DNA from 2 places in the Allobosea sp. GW821-FHT10B12 genome. Region 1 is predicted to be linked to the other one. Evidence: predicted binding sites of a transcription regulator. Region 1 holds the regulator's gene; the other holds the start of a gene.
The links. The regulator LexA, encoded in region 1, represses DNA repair genes until DNA is damaged. The targets are predictions, from matches to a motif close to TGTTCNNNNTGTGTTCNG.
Positions count from the first base shown of each region.

Region 1 (7,191 bases):
CGCAATCTTGCCCTGTCCGCGATCATCGTGCTGCTGCGGGAGCCGGAGGCGCTGCTCGGCCCGAGCTTCCAGATGTCGTTCGGAGCGGTGGCGGCGCTGATCGCCTTCGCCGAACGCTGGCAGGAGCGGGCACCCGATGCGGCCGCGGCCTCCTGGCCCTGGCCACTGCGGCCGCTCTGGCTTTCGGCCGTCGGGATCCTGACCACCACCATGGTCGCGACCGCGGCGACGGCGCCCTATGGCGTCTATCATTTCCAAACCTTCAACCCGTTCGGCCTGCTCGGCAATGCATTGGCGCTGCCCTTCGTTTCGCTGATCGTGATGCCGGCCGCTGTCTTCGGCGTACTCGCCTATCCGTTCGGGCTGGACTGGCCGGCCTGGGCGCTGATGGGCTGGGCCTCCGGCCTCGTGCTCCAGCTTGCCCATTGGGTCGCCGGCATCGAACGCTCGACTGTCGTGCTGCCCGCCTTCGGCCCGCTCGCCCTGATCCTGTTCTCGCTGTCGCTGCTCTGGCTGACCTTGTGGACGACGGCGCTACGTTTCCTCGCTGCGGTGCCTCTGGTCGGCGGGCTGGCGCTGGCCTCGGCTCCGTCGCGACCGGACATCATGATCGAGCGCGACGGCTCGGGCGTATTGGTCCGTGGGCCGGACGGGAAGATGGTACTGGCCGGCAAGCCGAGCCGTTTCGTGCTGACGCAATGGCTCCATGCCGACGGCGATTCGCGCTCGCCCGACGATGCGGCGCTCCGCAACGGCGTCGCCTGCGATGCGCGCGGCTGCGTCATCCGCCTGCCGGATGGCCGCAGCGTCGCCTATACCCGCGACCGCATCGCTTTGGTCGAAGACTGCCTGCGCGCCGATCTGGTGGTGACATCGCTTTATTGGAGCGCGCCCTGCGCGGCGCGATTGATCGACCGCAGCGCACTGATCCGCGACGGTGCGACCGCCTATCATGCTGCCCGCGGCGGCTGGCGTGCGCTAACGGCCGACGAGGCGACCCGCCTGCGTCCCTGGACCCGTGCACGGCCAGAGACAAGGCCAGTGCCCGAACCTGCCCCTGCGCCGACCTCCGCGGCAGCGGAGCCGGCGCAGGATCCGGACGTGCTTCAGTAGCGCCGCATCAGATTGACGAGACGGCCCTGGATCTTGACCCGGTCTGGGCCGAGCACGCGCGTCTCATAGGCCGGGTTGGCGGCTTCGAGCGCGATCGAGGAGCCGCGCTTGCGCAGGCGCTTCAGCGTCGCCTCCTCGTCGTCGATCAGGGCGACGATGATGTCACCGGTATTGGCGGTGTCCTGCTTGCGGATCACGACGGTGTCGCCGTCGAGGATGCCGGCCTCGATCATCGAATCGCCGCGGACTTCGAGGGCGTAATGCTCGCCGCCGCCGAGCATGTCGGCTGGCATCGAGACGCTATGACTGCGATCCTGGATCGCCGAGATCGGCGTACCGGCGGCGATGCGGCCCATGACCGGGATCGAGACGGTCGAACGCCCGCTCTCCTCGGCGGCCGGCGGACGCGGCTTCGTCAGATTGACTGCCGGCGCCTGAGCAGGTGGCGTCTGGCCGAGCCCGCCCTGGACGACCGAAGGGCTGAAGCGGCCGCGTTGCGCCTGCGGCCCGCCGATCCCGTCAGGCATCTTGATGACTTCGAGGGCGCGCGCCCGGTTCGGAAGCCGGCGAATGAAGCCGCGCTCCTCCAGCGCCATGATCAACCGGTGGATGCCGGATTTGGAGCGCAGGTCGAGCGCATCCTTCATCTCGTCGAAGGATGGCGGCACGCCGGATTCGCGCAGGCGTTCATGGATGAAGCGAAGCAGTTCGAACTGTTTGCGTGTCAGCATGATCGCGCCGTCCGCCTCTCGGGCTAGAATCGAAACAAAGCACGAACACCATACTCGTTCGCCTTGTGTTCCGCAAGGCGCATCCTGCCGCAAGGTGAACAGATCAGCGCAGCCGGATGATGCGGCAGAGCTCGCCGGCCTTGGCCGGCTCGGCGAAGGCGGGGCGGATCACCAGCGCCTCGGCTCGCGACAGGTTCGCCAGCATCGAGGAATCCTGCTTGGCGAAGGGCCTGACGCGCCGCTCGCCGTCGGTGGTCTCGACGGTGGCGCGCAGATAATCCTGGCGCTCGTCATTGGCCGGCAAATCCACAGAGAGGATAGCAGGCTCGCTGCGGTCGCGCTCGGGATCGTCGATGCCGAGCAGAGCCTCGACCAGCGGCATCGCGAAGAGATGCCCACAGACGATCGAGGAGACCGGGTTACCGGGCAGGCCGAGCGCGACCATTTCGCCCAGCCGGCCCATCATCATCGGCTTGCCGGGGCGCATCGCGATCTTCCAGAAGCCGAGTTCCATGCCTTGCGCCTTCAGCGCGGCCTGGACGAGATCGTGCTCGCCGACCGAGGCGCCGCCGAGGGTGATCAGGACGTCGGCACCGGCTTTGCGCGCCGCTTCGATCTTGGCGGCGAGATCGGGATGATCGTCGCGGGCGATACCAAGGTCGAGCGCCGTGCCGCCGGCCTGCTCGACCAGAGCGGCGAGGGCAAAGCTGTTGGAGGCGACGATCTGGTCGGGGCCGACGGATTCGCCCGGCAGGACGAGCTCGTCGCCAGTAGCGAGGATCGCGACCAGCGGCTTGCGGCGGACCGAAAGTATCGGATGCCCTGCGGCAGCGGCGAGACCAAGCGCAGCGCTGTCGAGCCGGCGGCCGGCCTTCAGTAAGATCTCGCCGGTTCTGAAGTCGAGTCCCGCGAGGCGGACGAAATGGCCCTGATCGGCGGGTTTGGTGACGCGGATCACCAGGCTGCCGACGCCTTCGGCATGCTCCTGGATCAGAATTGTATCCGCGCCTTCAGGCAATGGCGCTCCGGTAAAAATCCGCACTGCCTCGCCAAGTGAAACCTTGCCGGAAAAGCGGCGACCGGCGGCGGACTCGCCGACAACGCGGAGTTGGGCGCCGCGCGCCAAATCCTCGGCGCGCACGGCATAACCGTCCATGGCCGAATTGGCGAAGGGCGGCTGGGTCCGGAGCGCTGCTACGTCTTCAGCCAGCACGCGGCCGGCGCACTTTGCCAGCGGCAGTGTCTCGGCCGGCGTCGGGCCGGGCACGCTGTCGAGCAGCGCTCCAAGCGCGACGGAAACGGGGGTGAGGCTCATGCCGATGGCCCTGCGAGCTCATAGGTTCCGGACTTGCCGCCGGATTTATGCACGAGACGGATGCCTTCGATATGCATGGCGCGATCGACCGCCTTCACCATGTCGTAGACGGTGAGGCAGGCGACACTGACGGCGGTCAGCGCCTCCATCTCGACGCCGGTCTTGCCGGTGAGCTTGACCTCGGCGCGGACGCGCACGCCGGGAAGCGCCTCGTCGATCGAAAGGTCGACCGCGATCTTCGAGAGCAGCAGCGGGTGGCAGAGCGGGATCAGTTCATGGGCGCGCTTGGCCGCCATGATGCCGGCGAGACGGGCGGTGCCGAGCACGTCGCCCTTCTTGGCCTCGCCGTCGCGGACGATGGCGAGCGTCTCGGCCTGCATCACCACATGGCCCTCGGCGACGGCGACCCTGACGGTCTCGGCCTTGTCGCCGACATCGACCATATGGGCTTCGCCCTTCTGGTCGAGATGGGTGAGGCGGCTCACGCCGCGGCCTCGGTCGCGTTGCCCGTCAGAAGCTGGCGAGTCGCGGCCGTTACGTCCGGTTGCCGCATCAGGCTCTCGCCGACCAGGAAGGTGTTGACGCCGCAGGCCTGCAGGCGGGCGATGTCGGCATGGCTGAAGATGCCACTCTCGCCGACGAGCAGGCGATCCTTCGGCACGCGCGGCGCCAAACGCTCAGTGACGGCGAGGTTGAGCTCGAAAGAGCGCAGGTCGCGGTTGTTGATGCCGACGAGCCTGGTGTCGAGCGCCAACGCCCGTTCCAGCTCGGCTTCGTCATGGACCTCGGCAAGCGCAGCCATGCCGAGCGCCTTGGCGGTAGCGATGAGCTCGCGCGCCGCGCCGTCGTCAAGCGAGGCCATGATGATCAGGATACAGTCGGCGCCCCAGCTTCGCGCTTCGAAGACCTGATACGGCTCGAACATGAAGTCCTTGCGCAGGCCGGGCAGGCCGGAGGCGGCGCGCGCCTGCGCAAGATATTCCGGTCGGCCCTGGAAGGAGGGCGTGTCGGTTAGCACCGAGAGGCAGGCGGCGCCGCCTTCGGCATAGGCCTTGGCCAGCGCCGGGGGGTCGAAATCGGCACGGATCAGGCCCTTGGAGGGCGAGGCCTTCTTGATCTCGGCAATCAGGGCCGGGCCGCCGGCGCGGTGCTTTTCTTCCAGCGCGCCGATGAAGTCGCGCGGCGCGGGCATTGTCGTGGCGCGCTTCTCGATCTCGGCCTGCGGCACGGCGGCACGGGCCGCCGCGATCTCCTCGCGCTTATAGGCCTCGATCCGCCTGAGGATATCGGACATGGGCAGCCTCACGCATTGGAGCTGGCGACGAGGGTCGCGAGCGCCGCCTTGGCCTTGCCATTGTCCAGCACCGCATAGGCTTGCGCCAGCCCCTCGCCGAGCGCTGCCGCCTTGCCGGCAACGACGAGCGCGGCTGCGGCGTTGAAGGCGGCGATGTCGCGGAAGGCGCTCTTCGCCCCGCCAAGCACCTCCTGCAGTGCCTGCGCGTTCTGTGCCGGCTCGCCGCCGCGCAGATCCTCAGGCTTGGCGCGGGCGATGCCGACGTCTTCCGGGGCGATCGAGAAGCTCTCGATCTTGCCGTCCTTCAGCGCGACGACGCGGGTCGGGCCGGTCGTGGTGATCTCGTCGAGCCCGTCGGAGCCGTGCACGGCCCAGACCCTCTTCGAGCCGAGCGATTGCAGCACCTTGACCATCGGCTCCAGCCAGGTCTCGGAGAAGGCGCCGATCAATTGCTGCTTGACGCCGGCTGGGTTCGAGAGCGGGCCGACCAGGTTGAAGATGGTGCGGGTGCCGAGCTCGGTGCGCACCGGTCCGACATGGCGCATCGAGGCATGATGGGTCGGCGCGAACATGAAGCCGACGCCAGCCTGCGCGATGCAGCGTTCGGTGGCGGCCGGCTCCAACCCGACCTTGACGCCGAGCGCAGTCAGCACGTCGGCGGCGCCGGAGCGCGAGGACGCGGCGCGGTTGCCGTGCTTGGCGACCGGGACGCCGCAGGCCGCGACGATGATCGAGGCGAGGGTCGAGACATTGTAGGAGCCCGAGGCATCGCCACCGGTGCCGACGATGTCGATGGCATCAGCCGGCGCTTCCACGGTGAGCATGCGCGCGCGCATGGCGGTGACCGCGCCGGCGATCTCTTCGGTGGTCTCGCCGCGCACGCGCAGCGCCATCAGGAAGGCGGCGGCCTGCGCATTGGTGACCTCGCCGGAGAGCATGGCCTCGAAGGCGTCGCGAGCTTCCTCGCGCGACAGCGAGGCGCCGGTCGCGACCTTGGCGATGAAGGGTTTGAAGTCGTCCATGGGAACTCGATCGATCAGGCTGTCGCGGAAAGGGCGGCGAAGATCACGATGATTTTGGATCGAACCGATCCAAAATCATAAACGTGATCGATTCTAGGGGTTCAGAGCGGGATCGACGCGAAAAACCGGTTCCCACTTTTTCGCATCCCGCTCTGGGGCGTTCTGGCGCGACCATCGCTCGGCGAGATCGAGGAAATTGCGTAGGATCGTCGCCCCATGCTCCGAGGCGATGCTCTCGGGGTGGAACTGCACGCCATGCACCGGCAGATCGCGATGCGACAGCGCCATGATCATCTCGTCGCCGGCTTCGGCCTCGATCGAGAGCTCTGCCGGGCAGCTTTCCCTGCGGATGACGAGCGAGTGATAGCGCGTCGCCTCGAGCGGACCGTTGATGCCGTGGAACAGGCCACGGGCGCGATGGGTGATGGTCGAGACCTTGCCGTGCATCGGCAGGGGCGCGCGCACGACTTCGCCGCCGAAGACCTGGCCGATCGCTTGCAGGCCGAGGCAGACGCCGAAGATCGGTTTCCTGTTTGCGCCCTCGCGCACGAGATCGAGGCAGATGCCGGCCTCGTTCGGCGTGCAGGGGCCGGGCGAGAGCACGACCGCGTCGTGGTCGCCGGCGAGGGCCTCGCTGACCGACAGCGTATCGTTGCGGCGCACGTCGACCTTGGCCCCGAGCCCGCCGATCAGGTGGACCAGGTTCCAGGTGAAGCTGTCGTAATTGTCGATCAGCAGGATGCGCATCGCGTCTAGGCCGTTCCCACCCAGTTTCTCAGGGCTGCACATGCCCCCGAACGCGCGCGCCGGTCAAGCGCGAGGGCGCGGAGCTGGTCGCTCCGCGCCCTCGACAGATGGTTCCATATGCCGGCGATAGCGGTCACTTCACCCGGCGATAATGCGCCGTCATGAACTGGACCCACTGGCCATCCTCGCCCTTGCCGCGCGAGGACAGGACGTGGTGGTCCGGGCTCTTGATCTCGACGATGTCCTGATAGGCGGCCGTCTTGCCGGGCTTGGTGAAGTCCGGACCTTCGGTGTCGAGGGTCAGCACGGTGCCATCGGCGCTGCGCGTGCCGGTATAGACCCACTGATTGCCCATCATCGAGCCGATGAAGGAGCCGACATAGCGTTCCTTCAGTGGATCATAGCCGAGCGTGATCCGGGTCGTCGCCGGGCTGCCGTCGGGCATGCAGCCGGTGCCGTCGCCGACGAGCCAGAGCCCGCCGATGGACGAGTAGGACTGCGTGCCTGAAGACTTCATCGGCGGCTGGTCCGGACCCATCATGCATTCGGTCTCATAGGTCCATTCGCCGACGAGCTGGAGGAGCCAGTCGTGCTCCGCCTGGGGCTTGGTCATGCAGGCGCTCATGTCGTGAGCCTGGTCCTGCGGCTTGTCGAGTTCTGCTGTGTTGGTCATGGCTCTTCCTCCTTTGCTTTGCTTCTCTGGGGTGAACAGTCGAATGCGCCGTGGTCAGGCGGCGGCAGCAACCAGTTGCGGCCGCTCTGTCGCCTGCTTGAGGGCGGCGAGGCCCTTCTCGAAATCGTCGCCGACCATGCGGTCCATGTTGAAGATCGTGCCCATGACCTTGCCGAGGAACGGGCAGGCGCCTTCCATCCGCCAGGTCACCAGCGTGCCGGCTTCAGCCGGGGCGAGCGTGAAGGTGATCAGGTTGTGGCAGGCCATCGGCTTGGTCATGTCGAGGGTGACGGCGA
Region 1 is NZ_JBWKNL010000002.1:405,848-413,038, forward strand. Features, by position in the region: gene AC07O0_RS07235 (ComEC/Rec2 family competence protein) at 1-1,113, shown strand, start outside; gene lexA (transcriptional repressor LexA) at 1,107-1,844, opposite strand; gene AC07O0_RS07245 (molybdopterin molybdotransferase MoeA) at 1,948-3,159, opposite strand; gene moaC (cyclic pyranopterin monophosphate synthase MoaC) at 3,156-3,644, opposite strand; gene trpC (indole-3-glycerol phosphate synthase TrpC) at 3,641-4,453, opposite strand; gene trpD (anthranilate phosphoribosyltransferase) at 4,462-5,475, opposite strand; gene AC07O0_RS07265 (anthranilate synthase component II) at 5,569-6,222, opposite strand; gene AC07O0_RS07270 (DUF1579 domain-containing protein) at 6,356-6,895, opposite strand; gene AC07O0_RS07275 (SRPBCC family protein) at 6,950-7,191, opposite strand, start outside.

Region 2 (7,191 bases), on a different contig from region 1:
AGCGGCAATTGCCCCGGCCGCGCTGAGGTTAGGCGCAGCGTTCACTCCGCCGCCTTCAGCTTCACCTCTTTGGCGAAGGGCAGCGCCGGCTCATTCGGGCGGGCATCGTCGAATTCGAGCGCGCCGATCTTCTCGGCCCGGCCGGTGACCTTGCCGGCCGAAGTCTTGATCTGGGCGACGTCGTCCTGGGCCTGGCGGAAATGGTTGTCGAGCTTGTCGACGCGATCGCCGAGCCGGCGGACGTCGTCGAGCAATTTGCCGACCTCCGACTGGATGACCTGCGCCTCCTCGCGCATGCGGGCATCGCGCACCAGCGACTGCATCAGCTGGATCGCCAGCGCCAGCAGCGAGGGCGAGACGATCATCACCCGCGCCCGGTGCGCCTTCTGGATGACGTCGTCAAAATGCTCATGCAGGTCGGCATAGATCGCTTCCGACGGCACGAAGAGCAGCGCCATGTCCTGCGTCTCGCCCGGCAGGAAATAGCGCTCGGCGATATCCTTGACGTGCTGGCCGACATCGGCGCGCACCCTGGCCGAGGCCTGCTTCTTGGCGTCGTCGCCGCGCGCCTCGCGCAGCAGGGTGAAGCTCTCCAGCGGGAACTTGGCGTCGATGACGAGGCCGCGCCCGTCGCCCGGCAGGGTGACGAGGCAGTCCGGCCGCTTGCCGGTCGAAAGCGTCGGCTGGAAGGTGAAGAACGCCGCCGGAAGCCCATCGCGGATGATCGCTTCCATCCGGCCCTGGCCATAGGCGCCGCGCGCCTGCTTGTTGGCGAGTACGTCCTTCAGCGTCACCACCTCGCCGGTGAGCTCGGTCAGGTTCTTCTGCGCGTTGTCGATGACGGCAAGCCGCTCCTGCAGCTTGCCGAGGCTCTCATTGGTCTGGCGGACATTCTGCTCCAGCCCGGCGCCGACCTGCTGGCGCAAGCCGTCCATCCGCTCGGCCATGATGCGGGCAAGGTCACCCTGCCGGGTCGAGAGGATCTCGGCCATGGTCTGCATCCGGCCGGTGAGCTCGGCCTGCAGCCGGTTCATCTCGGCGACCTTGTCGTCCATCTCGCGGGCGCGCTCGGCCGCCATCGCCGCTTCCAGCTCGCGCCGGCGCGAGCCGCGCCAGGACGAGAGCAATGCCAGCACCAGCAGGATGAGCGTCAATCCGGCGAAGCCGAAGGCGGCCTCGGCCCAGCTCACGGGGCGTTCCAGCAGGACGAAGGCGATCTGGTTCATCCTGGGAGCCTACACGATTCGGGTGGCAATTCTAGAACGAAAGCGGAACAGTTTGACCGCTTCCCCACAAGAGCTTATGTCGCCGCAACTTCCGACAATCGTTTCAGAGCGCCCTATGGCTATCCGCCCCCTCGTCATCCTGCCCGATTCGATGCTGCGCAAGGTTTCCGCGCCGATCGGCGACATCACGCCGGAGATCCGCAAGCTTGCCGATGACATGCTGGAGACGATGTACGACGCGCCGGGAATCGGCCTCGCCGCGATCCAGATCGGCGAGCCGGTCCGCCTCATCACGCTCGACGTCTCGAAGCAGGCGGCGGAAGGCGAGGAGCAGAAGCGCGAGCCGAGGGTCTTCATCAACCCGGAAGTGACCTGGCGCTCGGAGGAGCTCAGCTCCTATGAGGAGGGCTGTCTCTCGATCCCCGAATATTACGAGGAGGTCGAGCGGCCGGCGCGGGTCAAGGTCGCCTATCGCGATCTCGACGGCAATGCGCATGAGATCGAGGCGGACGGCCTGCTCGCCACCTGCCTGCAGCACGAGATCGACCATCTCAACGGCGTGCTCTTCATCGATTACCTGTCGCGGCTGAAGCGCGACCGGGTGAACAAGCGCTTCGCCAAGGCGGCGAAACGGGATAGCGCGGCCTGAGCGGCTGGAGCGTCAGAGCATGAGCTTGCGCGTCATCTTCATGGGCACGCCGGATTTCGCCGTGCCCACCCTGACCGAGATCATCGGTCAGGGCCACGAGGTCGTCTCGGTCTACACCCGCGCCCCGGCGCCGGCCGGGCGCGGCATGGAGCTGCGGCCCTCGCCGGTCCAGGTGACGGCCGAGCGCTTCGGCATCCCGGTGTTCTCGCCGAAGACGCTGAAGAACGCCGAGGCGGCCGAGATCATGGCCTCGCATCAGGCCGATGTCGCCGTCGTCGTCGCCTATGGCCTGATCCTGCCCAAGGCGATCCTGGAGGTACCGGAGCTCGGCTGCCTCAATCTGCATGCCTCGCTGCTGCCGCGCTGGCGCGGCGCCGCGCCGATCCAGCGCGCCATCATGGCCGGCGATGCCGAGACCGGCGTCTGCGTGATGAAGATGGAGGAGGGGCTCGATACTGGCCCGGTCGCCATGGTCGAGACGCTGGCGATCGACGGCAACGCCACCGCCGGCGACATGCATGACCGGCTCGCCAGCCTCGGTTCCGACCTGATGGTGCGGGCGCTCGCCGCGCTGAGCCGTGGCGGCCTGCGCTTCACGCCGCAGCCCGAAGAGGGCGTCACCTATGCCAGCAAGATCGGCAATGACGAGGCCAAGCTGAGCTGGAATCGGCCGGCACAGCAGGTTCATGATGTCGTACGCGGCCTCTCGCCCTTCCCGGGCGCCTTCATCGAGGTCGACCTCGGCAAGGGTCCTGAGCGGCTGAAGCTCCTGCGTACCGCTCGCGCCGGCGGTGCGGCCGAGCCGGGCACGCTGCTCGACGACGAGGGCACGGTCGCCTGCGCGGTCGGGGCGGTGAAGCTGCTCCAGGTCCAGCGCGCCGGCAAGGGGCCGATGAGCGCCCAGGAATTCCTGCGCGGCGCGAGGCTGTCTGCCGGCGCGAAACTGTAGCGATGCCTCGGTACAAGCTCGTCATCGAATATGACGGCACGCCCTTCTCGGGCTGGCAGCGCCAGCTCAACGGGCCGTCGGTACAGCAGAGCGTCGAGGAGGCGATCGAGGCCTTCTGCGGCCATGCCGTGCGCCTGCATTGCGCCGGGCGGACCGATGCCGGCGTTCATGCCACCCATCAGGTTGTCCATGTCGATCTCGACAAGGGCTGGCGCGCCGATGTCGTGCGCGACGCCAGCAATGCCCGGCTGAAACGCCTGCCGGTGGCGGTGCTGAGCGCCGAGGCGGTGCCGGATAGCTTCGACGCTCGCATCTCGGCGACGCGCCGCTATTACATCTATCGCATCCTCGACCGTCGGGCTCAGCCTGCGCTCGACAAGAACCGGGTCTGGCATGTCCCGGTCAAGCTCGACCACGAGGCGATGGACCGCGCCGCCAAGGCGCTCATCGGCCATCACGACTTCACCACCTTCCGTGCCGCCGAATGCCAGGCCAACAGCCCGTTGCGCACGCTCGACCGCTTCGACTGCCGGCGCGAGGGGGCCGAGATCGTCGCCTATGTCCATGCCCGCTCCTTCCTCCACCATCAGGTCCGCTCCATGGTCGGCTGCCTGAAGATGGTCGGGATGGGGCGCTGGCCGGAGAACAAGGTCGGCAAGGTGCTGGCGGCGCGTGACCGCTCGCAATGCGCAGCGCTGGCGCCGCCCTGCGGGCTCTATCTCGCCGGCGTGGATTATTGAGGCCAGATTGCTGAGTTGAAGTCAGAACCCGGCCAGCCCAAAGGCCTGGATGACGGAGTAATCCGCCAGCAGGCTGGCGCAAGTGATCGCGCCGGCGATCCCGGCGTCGGCGCCGAAGGCGGCGCGCGCCACGCAATAGCGCAGCCTCAGCACGATCGTCGCGAAGGCGAGGGTTTGAAAGGTCGCGATGCCCGGGTTCGACCAGCCCAGCGCGAAGACCGTCGCCGGCACCGCCATCAGCGCCGCCGAAACGATGCCGGCCCAGTTCCAGGCGATGATGAAGCCGGTGAAGCGCGGATTGTGGGCGAGGTTCGGGGCGATCCCGATCAGCAGCGCCGGCACGGCTAGCACCGCCAGCATCTCGGCGGTGACGACCGCCGCGAGCAGCCCGGGGGCATCGAAGAGGCCGCCGCTGTTCGAGAGGCCCGCGAGCGTCCGTTCGGCCGCCAGCACCGGGATCATCGATGGAATGGTGAGGATGAGCGCGAGATAGGAGCGCCAGAAGCCGTCGCGGCTGAGATCGAGATCAGGCAGGGCCTTCGCGTCGGCCCATAGCAGGCGCCAGGAAGCGGCGAGCGATCGCGTCACATCGTCGGCAGCAAGCCTCATGGCCCAACCCTCCGGACGTCACGGCATTAGACTTTTGTCTAATGTGAGCGTCAGGGTCGATTCCGTCAAGCGCGCTGCGCCGCGGCAAAATAATCCGTTAGTAAACGATGCGTGATCCGCTCCAACGTTATCAAGTCGGCCGTGGCGACGCGCTCGTCGATCTGGTGCATGGTCTGGCCGACGACGCCGTATTCGACGACAGGGCAGTAGTTCTTGATGAAGCGGGCGTCGGAGGTGCCCCCGGTCGTCGACAGCGCCGGGCGCTTGCCGGTCTCGGCTTCGACGGCGTCCGCGACCATCGCGACGAACGGTCCGGGCTGGGTCAGGAAGGCGACTGCATTGGTCGGCTCGAAGCTGGTCTCGTAGCGCACGGCATTGCCGGCCGCCTCGCGCAGGCGGCGCTCGATCTCGGCGGCGAGCGTCTCCGGCGCCCAGAGATCGTTGAAGCGGATGTTGAACACGGCCCTGGCCTGCGCCGGAATCACGTTGGTCGCGGGGTTGCCGACATCGAGCGTCGTCAGCTCGAGATTGCTCGGGCCGAAATGCTCGGTGCCGGCGTCGAGCGGTGTCGCCTCGAGCCCGGCGAGCAACCGCACCATGCCGCGGATCGGATTCTGGGCCAGATGCGGATAGCCGACATGGCCCTGCACGCCCTGGACTGTGAGCTTGCCGGTCAGCGAGCCGCGCCGGCCAATCTTGATCATGTCGCTCATCGCAGCCGGGTTGGTCGGCTCGCCGAGCAGGCAATGGTCGAAGCGTTCGCCGCGCTGGTCGGCCCAGGCGAGGAGCTTGACGGTGCCGTTGACCGCCGGGCCTTCCTCGTCCCCGGTGACCAGGAAGGCGATCGAGCCCGGTGCATCCGGATTCTCGCGGCGATAACGGATCGCTGCTGACGCCATGGCAGCGAGCCCGCCCTTCATGTCGCAGGCGCCGCGGCCATAGAGCGCGCCGTCGACGATGTCCGCCGCGAACGGATCATGCGTCCAGGCAGCGAGGTCGCCGGGCGGGACGACGTCGGTATGGCCGGCGATGACGAGGACCGGCCCCTCGCTGCCGATGCGGGCATAGAGGTTCTCGATATCCGGCATGCCCGGCTCGGAGAACACCGGCCGCTCGACGCTGAAGCCCTCGGCGCTCAGCACGGCGCTGAGCAGCGAGAGCGCGCCGCCTTCGGCGGGCGTCACTGAAGGACAGCGCACCAAGGCTTGGGTGAGGGCGATCGGATCGGTGGGGTCGAAGTCGAAGGGGGCGGGTGTGTTGGGGCTCATCGAGCCCGTTTAGCAGTCCCTAGGTGCTCTGCAAGCGGCGCATCGCGGTCGACGCCCGGCATCAGCCCGAGATCGACTAGCGCGACCAGCCAGGCCATCGTCGAGATCGCGATTAGCGACGGGGCCCAGGCATAGCCGAGCAATGGCTGCACTTCTCGCGGCAGCACGATCGCACAGACCAGCATGATGCCGAAAAGCGACGAGCCGCCCCGGTCGGTCGCGCGCTTGGCGGCTAGCGCAGCCCAGGGGAACAGGGCGAAGGCGTTGGCGAAAGCAACGGCCATCGCCGCTGATTGTCGGTCCACCAGGCGCGGGGCGCCCCATTGGATCGCCAGCAGGCAGAATGCGAGCGCGATGCTGCCGAGCCAGAGCTGGCGCAGCCCGATTCGGCCGTCGAGATCGGTGAACAAGCGGATTGCGGACATGCGTCAAGCTCCGATTCCGTATCCTTGCACGCCTGGGCGCGCGAATGAAGCACATGGTGAATAAAAGGTTAATGCCTCCGAACCGGTTGTATCGCCAGAGAAAATGCTTGAATGCGGCCGGGCGCGCCGCTAGCTGCGAAGCGTTCTCCGGATTTTCAGGAAGGCCACTCGGCTTGATCGGTGGGTGGCAGGTTGACTGAGCGGCGTGGCTGCGCTGCCGAGCGAGGTTTTGGGTATGACAATTCGTCTGCACCGCGGCGATCTTCCCGATGGGTTCGAGCCGGGGCCGGTCCTGGCGATCGACACTGAGACGCTGGGCCTCAATCCGCAGCGCGACCGGCTTTGCGTGGTGCAGCTCTCGCGTGGCGACGGCACCGCTGACGTCGTGCAGATCCCGAAGGGCAGCCCGGTGCCGGCCAATCTCTGCCGCATCCTCGCCGATGCGAGCGTGTTGAAGCTCTTCCACTTCGCCCGCTTCGACATCGCGGCGCTGGAGAACGCCTTCGGCGTCGTCACCACGCCGGTCTACTGCACCAAGATCGCCTCCAAGCTGGTGCGTACCTATACCGACCGGCACGGGCTGAAGGACCTCGTCCGCGAACTCCTCGGCGTCGAGCTCTCGAAGCAGCAGCAATCCTCGGACTGGGGTGCCGACACGCTGACCGAGGCCCAGCTCGGCTATGCCGCCTCCGACGTGCTGCATCTGCACGCACTAAAAGCGAAGCTCGACGTGCTGCTGGAGCGCGAGGGGCGCATGCATCTCGCCAAGGCCTGCTTCGACTTCCTGCCGACGCGCGCCGAACTCGATCTCGCCGGCTGGCCCGAAGTCGACATCTTCGCGCATACGTAAAGTTGATGTATTTGAGCTAGGTCATCCGTCTGGCGGTCGCCGGACCGGTCGCTGTTGCCTGTCGACATGCGCCGGTTCGACATGAAAAAGCCGCTGGTGGCTGGCAATGGGCGGGCATGAGCTTGGCGATCACATCTCCTGAAACGCGCAGTCCGACGGCGATTCGGGCGCAGATGCGGCAGAGCGCCTTCCGGGCGGCTCGCCGGCATTCCGCGCTCGTGCGCCTGTTGCGGCGCCTGATTCCGGTCGGAGCGATCGTCGCGGTGGTGGGGCTGATCATCGTCCCCTTCCTCAATCCGCTGCGCCAGGCTGGCAATTTCTCGCTCGGCGGGATCAGCCTGTCCGGCGGCAAGGTGGTGATGGAAGCGCCGAAACTCGCCGGCTATCGCAAGGACAACAGTCCCTATGAGGTCACGGCCGACTCGGCCCTGCAGGATGTGCGCAACCCGACGCAGATCGAGCTGGTCAAGATGAC
Region 2 is NZ_JBWKNL010000005.1:155,728-162,918, reverse strand. Features, by position in the region: gene AC07O0_RS18435 (hypothetical protein) at 1-26, shown strand, start outside; gene AC07O0_RS18430 (DNA recombination protein RmuC) at 42-1,226, opposite strand; gene def (peptide deformylase) at 1,342-1,875, shown strand; gene fmt (methionyl-tRNA formyltransferase) at 1,895-2,824, shown strand; gene truA (tRNA pseudouridine(38-40) synthase TruA) at 2,827-3,564, shown strand; gene AC07O0_RS18410 (hypothetical protein) at 3,586-4,173, opposite strand; gene dapE (succinyl-diaminopimelate desuccinylase) at 4,239-5,441, opposite strand; gene AC07O0_RS18400 (hypothetical protein) at 5,438-5,866, opposite strand; gene AC07O0_RS18395 (ribonuclease D) at 6,102-6,716, shown strand; gene lptC (LPS export ABC transporter periplasmic protein LptC) at 6,890-7,191, shown strand, end outside.
Region 2: the regulator LexA is predicted to act here: its motif matches at 1,259-1,276, upstream of AC07O0_RS18430 (DNA recombination protein RmuC).